Regions from separate parts of the Vibrio paucivorans genome, predicted to be linked through region 2. Evidence: predicted binding sites of a transcription regulator. Region 2 holds the regulator's gene; the other holds the start of a gene.
The links. Region 2 encodes PurR, which represses purine synthesis genes. Its sites were predicted from a motif close to TNANGNAAACGTTTNCNTNA; they were not measured.
Positions count from the first base shown of each region.

Region 1 (7,724 bases), on a different replicon from region 2:
AGTCACCCGCAAGTTCCCAGAACATGATGCCACCAATTTCTTTATCGATGACATAGTCGGCCTTCACGTTGATAGACGCTTTATCTTCTGTTGATAAGAATACACTTTTCTCTGCATTCCATAGCCAAGGAGCCACAGCCACACTATCGTAGTTGCGCGTATAGGTACCCACAATTGGGTTGGTTACAGGATCTAAATTGTAAGCGGCTGCATAAGAACCCCAAATGCCTTTCTCAAGGTTTTTCGCATGCCACATTGGGTTAGAGCCAGCCCCCATTTCCCTGCCTTCAGGATCCTTATCGTGCCACATGTTGTCGATACCCATAGCACCGTAACCACAGTTATTCTTTTCCCCTTCACCGGTACCAGCTGCACATTCGTTTTGATTTGGTAATGGTGCGCGCCCCCACAAACCATTTTCACCACCCGTCACGTTTTGCCAGCCGCGTGTGTAGTAAGGCACACCAATGTTGATACGCCCTGCTGGCATCGAGCCACGGAAATAGTGATACGCCCAATCCGTATTCAGATAACCGATTCCGCCATAAGCGGCTGTGCCATATACGTTCCACTGGGCTAACTCAGAGTCCTTACCAGTATCAAACAACGCAGCGTTATGTCCCACATGGTCGTTCCAAGCACCATGTAAGTCGTAAGACATGATGTTGACGTAATCGAGATACTTGGTCACATCGAACGTTTCCATACCACGGAGCAAGTAACCTGAAGAAGGCGCCGCTATCGTCAGCATGTAGTGAATCCCATCTTGCTCAGAAGCTCGATCTACTTTTTCACGTAGAACTTTCATTAGCTCTTGGTAAGATGCCCATAGATATTTACGGCGTGGTTCCATAAAGTCTTTATCGTATGGGTTACCCGCACCCGCCATTGAAGTTGGGTATTCGTAGTCGATGTCTAATCCATCAAATTTGTAGTGGCGCATCATTTCAACGGCTGAGGCGGCGAATGTTTCGATGCCTTGGTGGTTGATAGAACCGTCTGCATTAGTGGTCATGGTATAAAAGCCACCATCTGCAACTCTAGTACCATCACTGGCAAAATGACCGCCTGTTTCAGCCCAGCCACCGATCGAAATCAGCGTTTTAACACCATGCTTTTGTTTGGCAGTCGCCAATGCACCAAAATGCCCTTTGAAACCAAGTGCCGGATCGACTTCCACTCCAGGCCACTCTTTTCCTACTGCCGCATTCTCTGGATCATTCACATCACCGATGTTGGCTTTACCGTTAGCCCCAATACTTACGAACGCATAGTTAATGTGTGTTAGCTGTTCCCATGGAATGTCTTTTACTAAATATGCTGCTTGTGGGTCGTCACCTGCGCGCCAACTCGTGAAGTAACCAATAACACGTCGTGGATGATCAGCTCCCATGAGCTCGCGACCTTCTTCATCATAGACGGTACAGTAAGGTACATTGACCCCCTCAGTTTGATAAAGGCCATCTGGTCGACAATTAGCAGTCGTTGGCAATCCGTTTACAGTAAGCGTTGTCGCCGATGAATCAGTAGTCGCACCACGATCATCCGTTGCTTTAGCGTAAACAGCCAAAGCCCCCACTTTAGACGTTGTATAGTTAAAGGTGTAAGGCGCTGTAGCCACCGTACCGACTAATGATCCAGCAACAAAAAAGTCGACTTTTTCTATGCTCCCATCACTGTCGGAAGCATTTGCGGTTAACGAAACCACTTCGCCTACTTCGACACTTGTAGTAGAAACCGACACATCTACGACCGGTGGCACATTGACTGGTCCACTTGTTTCAACATTCAGAGAAAGAGAACTCTCGTTGCTGGCTGCATTTTGATCGTCGTACGCTACGACACTAAACAGCTGGGTACCAGCGACAGCAGTCCAACTGGTAGAATATGGTGACGAAGTTGACTGACCGACTAATACGCCATTAACTAGGAATTCAACTCGGCTTACGGTGCCATCACTGTCTGAAGCTGACGCGGATAGAGTGACAGCGTCACCCTCAACAATGGAATCTGACATCTGGGGCGAAGTTAGCGTAGCGACAGGTAGTTCGTTGGTACCACCACCCGTAGTTGAACAGCTATCAACCACTGACCAATGCGCATAATCCCCAGAAAAATCTATAGGGTTGTTGTTCTGTGTCCAATAATTCGCTTTATACGCAGTATCTAGGTGCTGTACTTGATCACCTCCTGTATAGACCGTTCCTGAATCCCAAATAGGCAAGTTACTACAGTCAACTGCTGCGTAGCTATTGAAAGCGATTAGGCACGATGCGGTCAGAGTGCTGAGGGTAAAGACCCCTTGCCCGACCTTTCCTTTGGTTATAAGCATAATTGCTCGTTCCTTTGTAGTTTCGACGTTGTTAGTGAAATAAAATCTAGTGAGCTCGAAGTGTCATTAGACTTAAAATCCAGCCCGAAGAAACCATAGGAAAGATCTTTGAATTGCGTGATTTCATTTGTATATTTTATACAATCACTCGCAATTCTCTGCTACATGAATGCAACATAAGGCTACTTATTTTGCATCAATAACCAAATTTTGAGAAAGAAACGAACGTAAAAAAGCCCATATTTCAAAATAAAATATGGGCTCAGTTACCAGAGACTGACTAGATCTCTATAGGGGTTAAACATAGTATGCAGAAATGCTGATTGTTATAAAACAGTAATCTTGTAGGAATTTCTTTCCCCTTTTCAATCAACTCGCTTTCATCCCTTTCGGAGTCTCATTAAAGTGCCTTTTGTATTCACGGCTGAACTGAGAAGAGCTGCTGTAACCAACCATCCTAGCGGCATCGCTGACTCGTCTTCCCTCGCCATGGATAAGCTCTTTAGCTCGTGTGAGCCTGACTTTTTTGATGTATTGCAAAGGTGATTCAAGTGTTACTGCGCGAAAAGCGGAATGGAACGCAGACACGCTCATGCTGGCTTCTTCGGCCAAAGACTGAACCGTCAACACTTCATCATAGTTACTGTGTACCTTACTCAGCGCTTTGGCAATTCGAGCATACTGTCCTTCTTGGTGCGCTAACTCAAATAAGATGTGCCCTTTTGGACTTCTCAATGCACGATAGACGAGCTCTTCAATGATTGAGTGCCCTAAAATTTCTGTTTCTGCGCGATCACACAGCGCATTAACCAATCGAGTGCAGCAATCAAGCATGGTTTCATCCATAGATACCGACTCTAACCCGCAAGTCTTGTGCTCTTTAATTGGTGTACATTCCACTGACATCTTTTCCAGTGAATTAACTAATTTGTGTAGCAGAGTCGCCGGAATATCAATTGAAATACCGAGCAGAGGTTTGTCTTCTTCGGGAAACGCTTCACACTCCAATGGCATAGGGACACCAACAACAAGGTAGTCACCTTCCCCGTATTTCACCGCATTGTCGCCCATGTGAATGTGTTTTTTACCTTGGCCAAGAATGATGATCCCAGATTGATAGACAAATGGCTGGCGCTTATTACCTTGGCTGCTGCGATAAAACCACACACCCGGAAGCTGGGTTTCACACACCCCCTCCAGTTCATTTAACCCTGCGGTATCGGCGTATCGTTGCATTGCCTGCTGTAATTTCATTGGTGATCTTTTCTGGTTGGAACGAAGTATTCAAAATACCAAGCATGTAGAAATAGGCAAGTAAATTCCACAAATCAGCCTTTAATGACGCAGTTTTCAATACTAATATGCACAACATAGAATTTATTTACCGCTCAGATTTACAGCACGGCGCGTAAATAAGGCATAACAACAAAGCCCATCCACTGGAAGCAAGAGGTTCAAATAATGAAATTCTCGTACGTTAACCCAACTCAAATTCACTTCGGTCAAGGTCAAATTGAGACTGTCGCATCGTCTATTCCAACGACTGAAAAAGTCTTAGTTATCTATGGTGGCGGTTCAATCAAATCCAACGGTGTTTATGACCAAGTCGCTAAGGCGCTAGAATCTCACACGTGGCAAGAGTTTTCAGGTGTAGAACCTAACCCAACCAAAGAAACGCTCGACAAAGCCGTGGCTATCGTGAAACAAGATGGTATCGACTACATCCTTGCTGTTGGCGGAGGTTCAGTCATTGACGGCTCTAAATACGTTGCAGCAGCCGCGAAATATGATGGCGAAGGTTGGGATATTCTAACGGGCGATCATCAGGTAACAGATGCGACACCGATCGGTGCAATTCTAACGCTACCCGCGACAGGTTCTGAGTCCAACATGGGCGCTGTGATCACCAAAGCTGAAACGCAAGACAAACTCGCATTTCTAGCGCCAGCGGTACAACCTAAATTTGCTGTACTTGATCCAGATGTAATGAAGTCTCTACCTGAAAAGCAACTAATCAACGGTATTGTCGACGCTTGGGTACACGTATGTGAACAATACTTAACGCTACCAACCAATGCGATGGTACAAGATGGCTATGCTGAGACTCTCCTTCGTAGCTTAAAATCACTCGGTGAACAGTTTGAACAACGCGACAACGACGAATGGCGTGCGAATCTCATGTGGTCAGCGAACCAAGCTCTAAACGGTTTAATCGGCAGCGGCGTTCCACAAGACTGGGCTACGCATATGATCGGTCACGAGCTAACTGCGCTATGGCATGTTGATCACGCTCGCTCTCTAGCGATCGTTCAACCGTCACTCCTGCGTAATCAACTTCAATACAAACGCGCTAAACTTGAACAAATGGGCGTTAACGTATTTGCATTAGACAAGTCTGAAGACCTAGCAGAGCGCACTATTGATGCTATCGAACAGTTCTACCTACACTTAAATGTTCCGACTAAACTGACCGAGCACGGCAGTGATAAGGCAGCAGCAATTGATGCAGTCATTGATCAACTTACTCAACACGGCATGGTAGTACTCGGTGAAAACCAATCTATTACGTTAGAAAAGAGCCGTGAGATTTTAACCGAAGCGATCGCTTAACAGTTTTCTCTCATAGATGAGAATAACAGTCGCATAAAGTTTACATTTAGTTAGAATAAAACAGCGCTTACTCCAAGCGCTGTTTTTGTATCTATTCTGTAGGATTATTCGCTTTCATGTGGTTGTTGATTACGCTTATCGCTGCTATCCATATCGTCTCAATCAACAATGGGCCGCGTTGGTTATTCTATCTTTCTAAACCACTGCCTATCTTACTGATGATTGGTTCGCTGGTCTTTAAAGGCCCAGAGCTGCCTACGTACGTCTATTTCGTTATATCAGGGCTGACTTTATCTGCACTTGGTGATGTCTTTCTCATGCATCCTAAAGATAAGTTTATTCAAGGCCTTAGCTCATTTCTTCTCGCTCACATTGCCTATTTCGTAGCCTTCCATCAGCAATTAGATGGGGCGGTAACAATTTGGGTACTAGGACTACTAATTAGCCTTGGCGTGATCGTGTACTTGCTGCTATTGCCCGATCTAGGTGAAATGAAACTTCCAGTCGCCGCTTATGTCACCGTTATCCTAGCTATGACATGGGCCGCAATTGAGTATCGTCTGACAGGCAGTACTCCCTCATCAGCGACCGCTCTCGTTGGTGCATGTTTATTCATGCTTTCTGATCTAGTGTTAGCCATCGACAGATTCCGTTCCTCATCCCGTTTTTCGCAACATGTGATTATGGTGACCTACTATACGGCACAATTACTTATCACAATGTCCGCATACGCCCTCATCGAACGATCCTACGGTTTTTGAACAATCCACCAGCATCAATTTCATCAAGATTGAAGCACATCAACTCCACACTACTTGTAACCTGATAACATAACCATACAAACACTACGTCAAATAGCCCTTTACAACAGATAAAATAACGCTATTATCCTGACGCAAACGTTTTCCTCACTATATTTACGGTTATTCGCGAGGGTTTTATGCTACAAGATATAGAAATTTGTCGTCAGGCAGATTTAAAACCAATCACCCAAGTTGCGTCTGAGTTAGGTCTTCAACCGGAAGAGTTTCATTCCCAAGGCAAGTATAAAGCCAAGCTATCGCTATCAAGCCTAAAGCGCCTACAAGATTCAACTTCAGGCAAGTTAATTGTGATCACAGCCATTACGCCGACGCCGCTCGGTGAAGGTAAAACTGTCACCACTATCGGCCTTGCTCAAGGGCTCAAAAAGCTTAACCACTCTGTTGCGGCATGTATTAGGCAACCCTCTATGGGGCCTGTATTTGGTGTTAAAGGCGGTGCTGCAGGCGGTGGCTACTCACAAGTCGCCCCTATGGATGAACTAAACCTGCACCTAACAGGCGATATTCATGCCGTAACAGCGGGTCACAATTTGGCCTCAGCAGCCATTGATGCGCGCATTTACCACGAACAAAGACTGGGTTACGCCGATTTCGAAAAGCGTACTGGGATGAAAGCCCTCAAGATCGATTCGAACAGTGTGGTTTGGAAACGAGTACTCGATCACAACGACCGCGCGCTACGCATGGTGACCATCGGCAAAAACGAAGTAAACAAAACCGTTAATGGCTTTGAACGTGAAGACGGTTTCGATATATCTGCAGCATCAGAGTTAATGGCTATTTTAGCTCTCGCAACCGATTTGAAAGATTTACGCGCTCGAATTGGCCGTATCGTGGTCGCTTACGATATTCACGGTAACCCAGTGACGACCGAAGATTTGCAAGTTGCTGGAGCAATGGCTGTAAGCATGAAAAACGCCATTGAGCCTACGTTAATGCAGACTCTTGAAGGCGTCCCAACACTCATTCATGCGGGCCCATTTGCAAACATTGCGCATGGCAACTCTTCCATCATTGCTGATGACATTGCGACCAAGCTGTGTGACTTCACCGTGACTGAAGGCGGCTTTGGCTCTGATATGGGCTTTGAAAAAGCATGCAATATCAAAGCTCAAACATCTGGCAAAGCGCCAGACTGTGCCGTGATTGTTGCTACTTTACGTGGCCTTAAGGCGAACTCAGGCTGTTATGATCTTAAACCTGGCCAACCGATCCCAGATTCTATTTTTGAGCCAGATTTGGATGCGCTTACGCAAGGCTTCGAAAACTTAAAGTGGCATATCAATAACGTCAATAAGTACGGCGTGCCTGCTGTTGTGGCGATAAACCGATTCCCTCAAGATGATCAAAATGAACTCGAGCAGCTGAAATCAATGATTGAAGCACTTCCGAATAACGTTGAAGTTGAAATCAGCGAAGGCTTTGCACAAGGTGGAGAAGGTACAATTGCACTAGCTCGTAAGGTGGTAGAGCAATGCCAACAAGAGGTCGAGTTCAAGCCATTGTACCAACTCTCCCAAACACTTGAAGAAAAGCTCATGAGCGTTGCTGAGGGTGGTTACGGTGCTAGAGGCATTACTCTTAGCTATAAAGCAACCAAACAACTCGAGCAATTCAAGCAAAATGGATTTGACAAGCTCGCCGTTTGTTTAGCCAAAACTCCCCTTTCGATTTCTACCGATGGTTCAATAAAAGGTGCGCCGCAAGGGTTTGATGTGCCTATTCGAGAACTCAAATTATGTGCTGGGGCTGGATTCGTGTATGCGCTGTGTGGCAACGTCATGACGATGCCAGGTTTACCTGAGAAGCCTGCTTTTATGAAACTCGATTTAGACGATGAAGGAAATATCATCGGTCTCAGTTAAACCCTCGGTCTCAACTAAACCAATAGGGCTAGCGAGCAAATCAACCTCGCTAGCTCTATAAGCGGTGATTCATATTATAAAGTGATCTTTTTT
Region 1 is NZ_CM133231.1:300,867-308,590, reverse strand. It holds gene ACXABW_RS16510 (chitinase C-terminal domain-containing protein) at 1-2,332, opposite strand, end outside; gene ACXABW_RS16505 (AraC family transcriptional regulator) at 2,702-3,586, opposite strand; gene ACXABW_RS16500 (iron-containing alcohol dehydrogenase) at 3,794-4,942, shown strand; gene ACXABW_RS16495 (lysoplasmalogenase) at 5,059-5,703, shown strand; gene ACXABW_RS16490 (formate--tetrahydrofolate ligase) at 5,883-7,631, shown strand.
Region 1: ACXABW_RS16490 (formate--tetrahydrofolate ligase) is a predicted target of PurR. The motif match lies at 5,834-5,853, and genes of this name have one in related genera.

Region 2 (7,724 bases):
GACTCAAATAAGGAATCTGCCACAGGATTTGTTTTTAATGAACCTAGTGGAGATGCCTTGTTAAGAGTCATGCTACGTTCGCTACTACTGTACGCACAGCAACCTTCGGAAGTAAGGCGTATCCAGCTTCAAGCAATGGATAAGAAATTCAGTTGGACGGATGCAGCCAACCAGTACTTAGAGCTGTATTGCCAAAGTTTGGATTCATAGCATAACGATAAAAAGTATTTAAAAGGTGCACAGAGTGCACCTTTTTTATTGTGTGATTCAATGCAAATACATGCACACCGAATTCTATGTGCTGCAATCTCTTGTTACATTTAATGCTCAAAAGTGTACGAATTCGTCAATCTTTGACTTTTGGGGAATAGAATCGGCATCAAGTTATGGTAGTCTTCTAACCCTATTACCAAATTATAAATAACCACACTGAGAGTTATGTCTGATACCTTGCTATTTCACAAAACTTACCAGCACCCAACTAGCGATGAGTGGGTTGTGTTCGTGCATGGTGCGGGTGGTAGTTCATCGATTTGGTTTAAACAGATCAAAGCGTACAAAGAGCACTTTAATATTCTTCTCGTAGACCTTCGTGGCCATGGGAAGTCGAATCGATTACTACGTGAATTGATCTCAAATCAATATACCTTCAAAGCTGTCACTCAGGATATATTAAGAGTGCTCGATCACCTTAAAATTCGTTCAGCGCATTTTGTAGGAATGTCACTCGGCACCATTATTGTACGTAACCTTGCTGAAATCGCTTCTGAGCGGGTTAGAACCATGGTTCTTGGAGGCGCTGTGACACGTTTTAATACTCGTTCTCAAGTGCTGGTTAAGCTAGGTAACTTGAGTAAGCACATTATCCCTTACATGTGGTTGTACAGCTTGTTTGCTTACATTGTAATGCCACAGAAAAGCCAGCGTGAATCCCGACACTTGTTTATCCGTGAAGCCAAAAAGCTGTGTCAAAAAGAGTTTAAGCGCTGGTTTATCCTAACTTCAGAAGTTAACCCGTTGATGCGGTATTTCAAAGATAGAGAGTTACCTATTCCTACACTTTATCTGATGGGAGAAAGGGACTACATGTTTATACAACCCGTCAAAGAGATGGTCGCTGCGCACCAAGGTAGCGAGTTGTGTGAGTTACCGAATTGTGGCCACGTTTGTAACGTCGAACAGCCGGAAGCATTTAATCGAGTTTCCATCGAATTCATAAAAAAACACACTGCATAGGCAGTGTGTTTTTTTATTTACGAGGGTCTGTTGATCTTTCGTGATTAAGTTTTGTTCGAGATAAAATCGTTTTAGGCGAGGCGAAGACTGTGTAGCCTAGTCATTCTAAGCAAATAGTCTTCAACAAAGCATAAAACGATTTTAGCCGAACCCTTCGGGCAGCCTTTGTGGTTCATTTCTAAAGCCTTTGCCTTGTATGAACTTCCCACAAAGTGCTGCAAAAAACAGCTCGAAAGGTCAACAGACCCTAATCTAATTACTTTACTTGTTGCCGACCTTTTCCGCTTGAGGCGAGCCACATTTCCAACATGCTCCAAACTGCCCCTCATTGTCTTCTTGGCAGCTATTACACACCCAGGTGGCATAACTGGATGCTTCTTTGTTATGAAAGCCCTCTACGATTGATTTGGCTTTGCTAAGCTGCTCTGCTTCAAGAAGCCATACATATGGGGCAGAATCTTCTCCAAATGGCAATTCGCCCTGCAAACCAAATAACCCCTCTCCCCGAACTTCACAGGGAATGTTTTCTGCTCGTAAAAGTTCACACAAGATATGAGCTTGAACGGGATTGGAGGCAGTGAAGATATTCATTAAGCGTTTCCATTGTGTGCTTTAGGGGACACTTTGATTCTGGCCATGATCCATTTTGCGATAATAGGGAAAACACCGAGTAGGGCAAAAGAGATCAACACTGTTGGCGAAACAATACCTGATAGGCTGTCAATTTGGGCTAGTTGAGTACCAGCATTTAGATAAACTGCTGTGCCGGGTAGCATACCTAGCTGACTAACCAAGTAGAAGCGGCTAGTACGAATTGGGCTTAAGCCCATTAAAAGGTTAATCAAAAAGAAAGGGAATACGGGAATAAGCCTTAACGAAAATAGATAAAATGCGCCGTCTTTCTCTACACCATTGTTGATGACTTGCAGCTTCTCGCCAAACTTATTTTGTACCCAGTCACGCAATAGGTAACGTGAGCTTAAAAACGCGAGGGTAGCACCAATAGAACTGGCAAATGAAACCAGCAGTAGACTGGTCCAAAAACCGAATAATGCAGCGCCTAGCAGTGTGACGACAGCAGCTCCTGGAATTGAAAAAGCGGTGATGGCGACGTAAGCCAGAAAGTAGCTGATCGCTGCAATGAGGAAGTTTTGCTCAATAAAGCTACCTAAAGCTTCTTGCTGTGCTTTAGCGTTTTCAAGCGTGAAGTATTGACCAAAATTCATGGCCAAAATAATAATCAGTGCGACGAATACCACGCCAAATACTAGCTTTTTGTTCATTTTTTATTCTCCGACCTAAAGATACGTTGGCCGCTCTACCTGCTATGTCTTCTTAGTATAAAAGTAGATAAAGTACTTGCAGAGAGATTGGTGGCGAATTCTCGCCTAGTATCAAGAAACTGTTTGAATTAAGACAGGTTAAGTGGAAAGAAAATTTCAGCAGATACAAAAAAACCGGCACAGAGTGCCGGTTCTATGAACTTTTCTTGGGTTAGCTGAGTCGATTAGCCAACTCTTCACGACGCGATTGTGGAATGACTGACCAATGAGTCCCCTTAATTGCCCCTTCAAGTGCCCATAGAAGCTCTAAACCAACATCCGAAGTATGGGACTGCTTAATGGCTTTAAATGCTTCTACCGCGCCAGCTTCTTCCAATTGCTCAACAGACTCGATTCCTGCCTTCTTGAGCATCCTTTCGGTCGCTAGTCTTAGGTTTGGAAGATCTTTTAGTCGATTCGGTTTCGACTGAGCTTGAGACTCTTTTTCAACCTTTGCTGCTTTAAGAGCTGCAATGGCCTCATCGAGCGTAGCTTTTGGGTTTGCCTGCCAATCGTCTGGCAATGCGAAGTATTTTGTAACGACAGGGAATCCACGTTTCTTATATACATAAGGCTCGTAGCCTTGTCCTTTGTATTTTTTTGCGGCTGAATCGTCTGCTCGGATGTGCAACTTATCATTTACAACAAGAGCGAACATTGTCTCGTCAACAAAGATGCCGAAACCGCCAAACATTGAACGGGATTTTACACGGCCTAGTTGTTCAAACAGCCGCATTGAGTCTTTTAGTACTGGTTTGTCCATGCTGTATATTCTCGGTGTATGTGAATACGCCACCAAATCAGGTCCGAGAGGTTAGCAAAAAAATGCAGAAACTGTGTCAGTAAGGAGTAAAGTTGTGTATGCATAGTTTGCCATCGGCAACCCCGCTACCATAGCAAGTAAATGCCGTAGGCCGGAAGCTTTGCGTCCCAAACTTTCGAATGGTTTGCCCTGTGCGTGACTTCTAATTCAAGAGTAATTAAAAATCTGAATAAGTATCACATTTGGATGTTGTAAATGTGATATGTGTTCCATAAATAAGACTAAGCTATGCGCCTTGCGTATCTCTGAACTACCACGTAAAGCACATAGGTTATTAATCTTGCTAACTATTTAGTCAGGTCTTTTACGGTACTACGCTCAACAATCTCTGGATGCATTTCAAAGACACGCTTTTCGTGTTCTTTGTCTTTAATACGCTCTAGCAAGATCTCAAAGGCATTTTTACCCACGCGACGTTTCGGTTGGTGGACCGTTGTTAGCGGAGGAGAGAAGTACTCAGCAAGTTCGATATTGTCGTAACCAATAACAGACATATCTTCTGGTACTCGAATCCCTTTTTGTTGTAGACGGCTCATCAAGCCAAATGCCATGGTGTCATTGAAACAGAATACGGCAGTTGGTTTGTGGTCCATTGCTGCAATTTTATCTGCGGCAAGCACAGCGGTATCACACTCAAAGTTACCTTCTAAGATCCAATCTTCGTTAACCGATAGATTGGCTTCACCTAAAGCACGTTTGAATCCTTGGATACGTTCTTGGCAGGCTGCTTTCTCAAAGTGGCCACTTAGGCAAGCAATGTCTGTGTGACCACGATCGATAAGGTACTTAGTGGCTAAGTAGCCACCTTCTTCCGAATTATCGATAATTTTATCGGCTTGAGAGCTTTCAGGGCCCCAGTCCATGATTACTTTTGGAATATCGGCATGTCGATCCAACATTTCTAGTAGCTCTTCAGTTAAGTCAGAACACATGACCAAAATACCATCTACGCGCTTTTCAGCTAGCATGCGGATATAGTCACGCTGCTTTTCGTAAATGCCACCGGTGTTACACAAAATGAGCGTGTAGCCTTGGCGGTAACAGTAGCTTTCAACACCATCGATTACTTCCGAGAAGAATAGGTTAGTTGATTGAGTTACTAACATGCCGATGGTACGGGTCGTATTACATTTCAAGCTACGAGCAACGGCACTTGGAGCGTAGTTAAGCTCTTTAACTGCTTCCATCACTTTTTCTTGGGTTGCTTCAGCAACAAAGCGAGTTTTGTTGATTACATGGGAAACAGTGGTAGTTGATACGCCAGCTAAGCGAGCAACATCTTTAATTGTGGCCATAAGGTTCTGTCCTATTGAGAACTGCTGCATATACTGGCTTACCCCTTGGCTCACCGCAGCAATCATTATTGTCAGCTCCTAGTTAATGGTTACATCAAAGTAGTAAAAACACAAAAACCGCTTTTAGCCAGCGGTTCGTATTTCTACCCAGGAAACTGAGTCAATTTCATTTTTAATCGTTTGCGGTCACGATTCTAGACCTCAAACGTGGCGCAAGCAATGAAAAAACCGTCAATAGCAGTGATCTATCACTACAATTGACGATTTTGTCGCTAGCTAGGGAGTGGTGAAATTACTCGCCGGCGAGGTAGTGGCAATCTAGCTCTAGGAAAGACACTAATAGAGATGCTACCGCAGCGTAGAAGCCGAATTCATCGAGTGACTGACACTTGGTCGAAAATTGTGGAACCCAAGAAAGGATCTTTTCTCGGATGAACTTTTCTTGTTCGAGCAGTGCATCATCAAGGTGCTGTTCTTGTTCAAGTTCGTTAGAGCGAATAATCAAGTTACCAAGGAAGTCTAATTCGATCGCAATGTGATCTGCTGGCTCGTTAAGTGAAGCGCTGACAGCAATACTATGTTCAGCCATTAATGACGCCATTTCTTTGGCGGGCTCGTCATTCAATAGACCCGATTTACCGATGTACATAGACGCATAAGGCAAAGCGGATTCTTTGTCTGATTTCAAAAATAGGTCGCAGAAATCTGCAGAGAGCTCTAACTGTGCGTCTTCACGGTCATTTAGACGGTTGAGCGCGTCAGTCATCTTGTCGATAGACGGTTTTAGAGTTTCATTTTCACCAAGCCCTGCGAGGAAAGAGCGAATTTCTGGGGTTTGATACTGTTCAATATCCGTTTCGGTCAGTTCTTTAGCAAATAAGCTAGATAGCCACCAGTATATTTCAGCTCTTTTTTCGTTAAATGCTTTTGTTTCTTGCATTGTTTTAGCTCCAATTCGAGGTATGTCTTTAGTTTAACTAATAAAGATGAATAGCGGTAACTACATGTGTGAATAAAAATAGAGAGATATAGTGAGATATGAATAGCGAGTCTAAGGTTGTTTTGAATCAATAAAAAATCACCTTTCTTACTTTTGAAGTAGCATTTTCTAGAATTGTTACTGATTATGAATAGAATAGTGTTGTTAAAGTTAACCTGAAATCAAGATTAAGTGGTCTAGATGAGCTATCACGTATTAGTTGTAGAAGATGATGCTGTTACTCGCAGCAAGCTAGTGGGATACTTTCAAAATGAAGGTTACACCGTTAGTGAAGCCGAAGATGGCGTGCAAATGCGAGAAGCGTTGGAAGAAAACTCTGTCGACTTAGTGATGTTGGACATCAATTTGCCGGGTGGTGATGGATTGATGCTGACAAGAGAGTTACGTAGCCAGTCAGATATTGGAATCATTCTGGTGACAGGGCGCACGGATAGCATAGACAAAATTGTTGGGCTCGAAATGGGCGCCGACGATTACGTTACTAAACCTTTTGAACTGCGCGAACTGTTGGTTCGTGTGAAAAACCTGCTGTGGCGAATTTCAGCGGCTCGCAACGTTTCGCCTGTAGTGGAAACTAATGACAAAAACAGCAATGTCGTTCGCTTTGGTGAGTGGACGTTTGACACTCAGCGCCGCGCATTGAGCCGAAATGGTGAGCCGGTTAAGCTCACTAAAGCAGAATATGAGTTGCTGGTAGCGTTGTCGTCACACCCAAATCAGGTGCTAAGTAGAGAGCGTATTCTGAATATGATCAGTCACCGAGTCGATGCGCCAAACGACCGTACTATCGATGTACTTATTCGTCGAATGCGCGCCAAGATGGAGTTCGACCCTAAGAATCCACAAATATTTGTGACCGTACACGGTGAAGGTTATATGTTTGCTGGTGACTAACGACTGCCTGCTATGTCGTTTGAGCAATAAAGAAAAAGCCGAAGTGATGACTTCGGCTTTTTAATATCTATCAGATTAGTGTGCGTTATTATGGCTTACTACAAAGAAGTTTCTTCGGATTGCAGAGCACGCTCTTCGTAATCTGATGCCATATCTCTTAAGCTCTGCCAGATGAGACCAAGAGTCTCATGCCAGTAACGTTCAGTTTGCTCAAGGTAGACCGCTCTAGGGGTGTACTTTTCCCATGGCTGAGTAATGTTACTGTGAGCAAGGTAGTTTGTCGGCGCAGGAAGAGGCTTGATCCCAGCAGAATTAAACTCGTTCAAAGCGCGTTTCATGTGACTGGCCGATGTGACTAGGATTAGACGCTTTTGACCAACAAAAGCAGCGGCTTGTCTGGCTTCTTCCCAGGTGTCTTGCGCGGTTTCTAGCAAGATAATGTCAGACTTAGACACACCGAGTGCCAAGGCGACTTTTGCCATCATACGAGCATTGCTAAACTCACTGCCACCCGCATAACCGGAAAGGATGAGTTTAGAGCCTGGGTACATGCGCAGTATACGAATCCCCTCGCTCAATCGCATTAGCGCGGTACGGCTTAGCTCAGAAGTCGGTGGAATTTGATCGTCAACTACGTGCCCACTGCCAAGCACCATTACGTAGTCAACGGATTCATCAATGGGTAGAAAAGCGGAGTACTGCCTTTCCATTGGCATGAGTAAACGTGTTGATACAGGTTGAAAGGCAATCAGGAAAATGCCGATAAAGGAGAAGAGAACAACAAAACATCCTGTTTTTCGTTTTGCGGTAAACATGATGAGCATTAAGCCTAAAAAGCCAAGGATTAACATGGCTGGTAACGGCATAAGCATCGATGAAATAATCTTTTTCAGCTCAAACATACAGAAATAGTCCGAAAAAACACCACTTGATAATAAAAATAAGAGAAACCCTCTTTATTCCTACCATTCCTATGACAGAATAGCAGCACGATTAGCTATGATAACTCAACCACCGTGACTGAAGACCGTAATTTCGACGATATTGCCCACAAATTTGCAAAAAATATTTACGGGTCAGACAAAGGAGAGATCCGCCAAGTCATTGTTTGGGAAGATCTTCAGCAAATTCTTGAACGCTTGAACGCTGATGAA
Region 2 is NZ_CM133230.1:1,086,427-1,094,150, forward strand. It holds gene glgA (glycogen synthase GlgA) at 1-210, shown strand, start outside; gene ACXABW_RS05180 (alpha/beta fold hydrolase) at 439-1,236, shown strand; gene ACXABW_RS05185 (putative signal transducing protein) at 1,498-1,827, opposite strand; gene ACXABW_RS05190 (TVP38/TMEM64 family protein) at 1,827-2,519, opposite strand; gene ACXABW_RS05195 (TfoX/Sxy family DNA transformation protein) at 2,731-3,321, opposite strand; cyclic di-GMP riboswitch class I at 3,434-3,520, opposite strand; gene purR (HTH-type transcriptional repressor PurR) at 3,669-4,676, opposite strand; gene torD (molecular chaperone TorD) at 4,969-5,616, opposite strand; gene torR (two-component system response regulator TorR) at 5,857-6,570, shown strand; gene elyC (envelope biogenesis factor ElyC) at 6,669-7,472, opposite strand; gene cmoM (tRNA uridine 5-oxyacetic acid(34) methyltransferase CmoM) at 7,587-7,724, shown strand, end outside.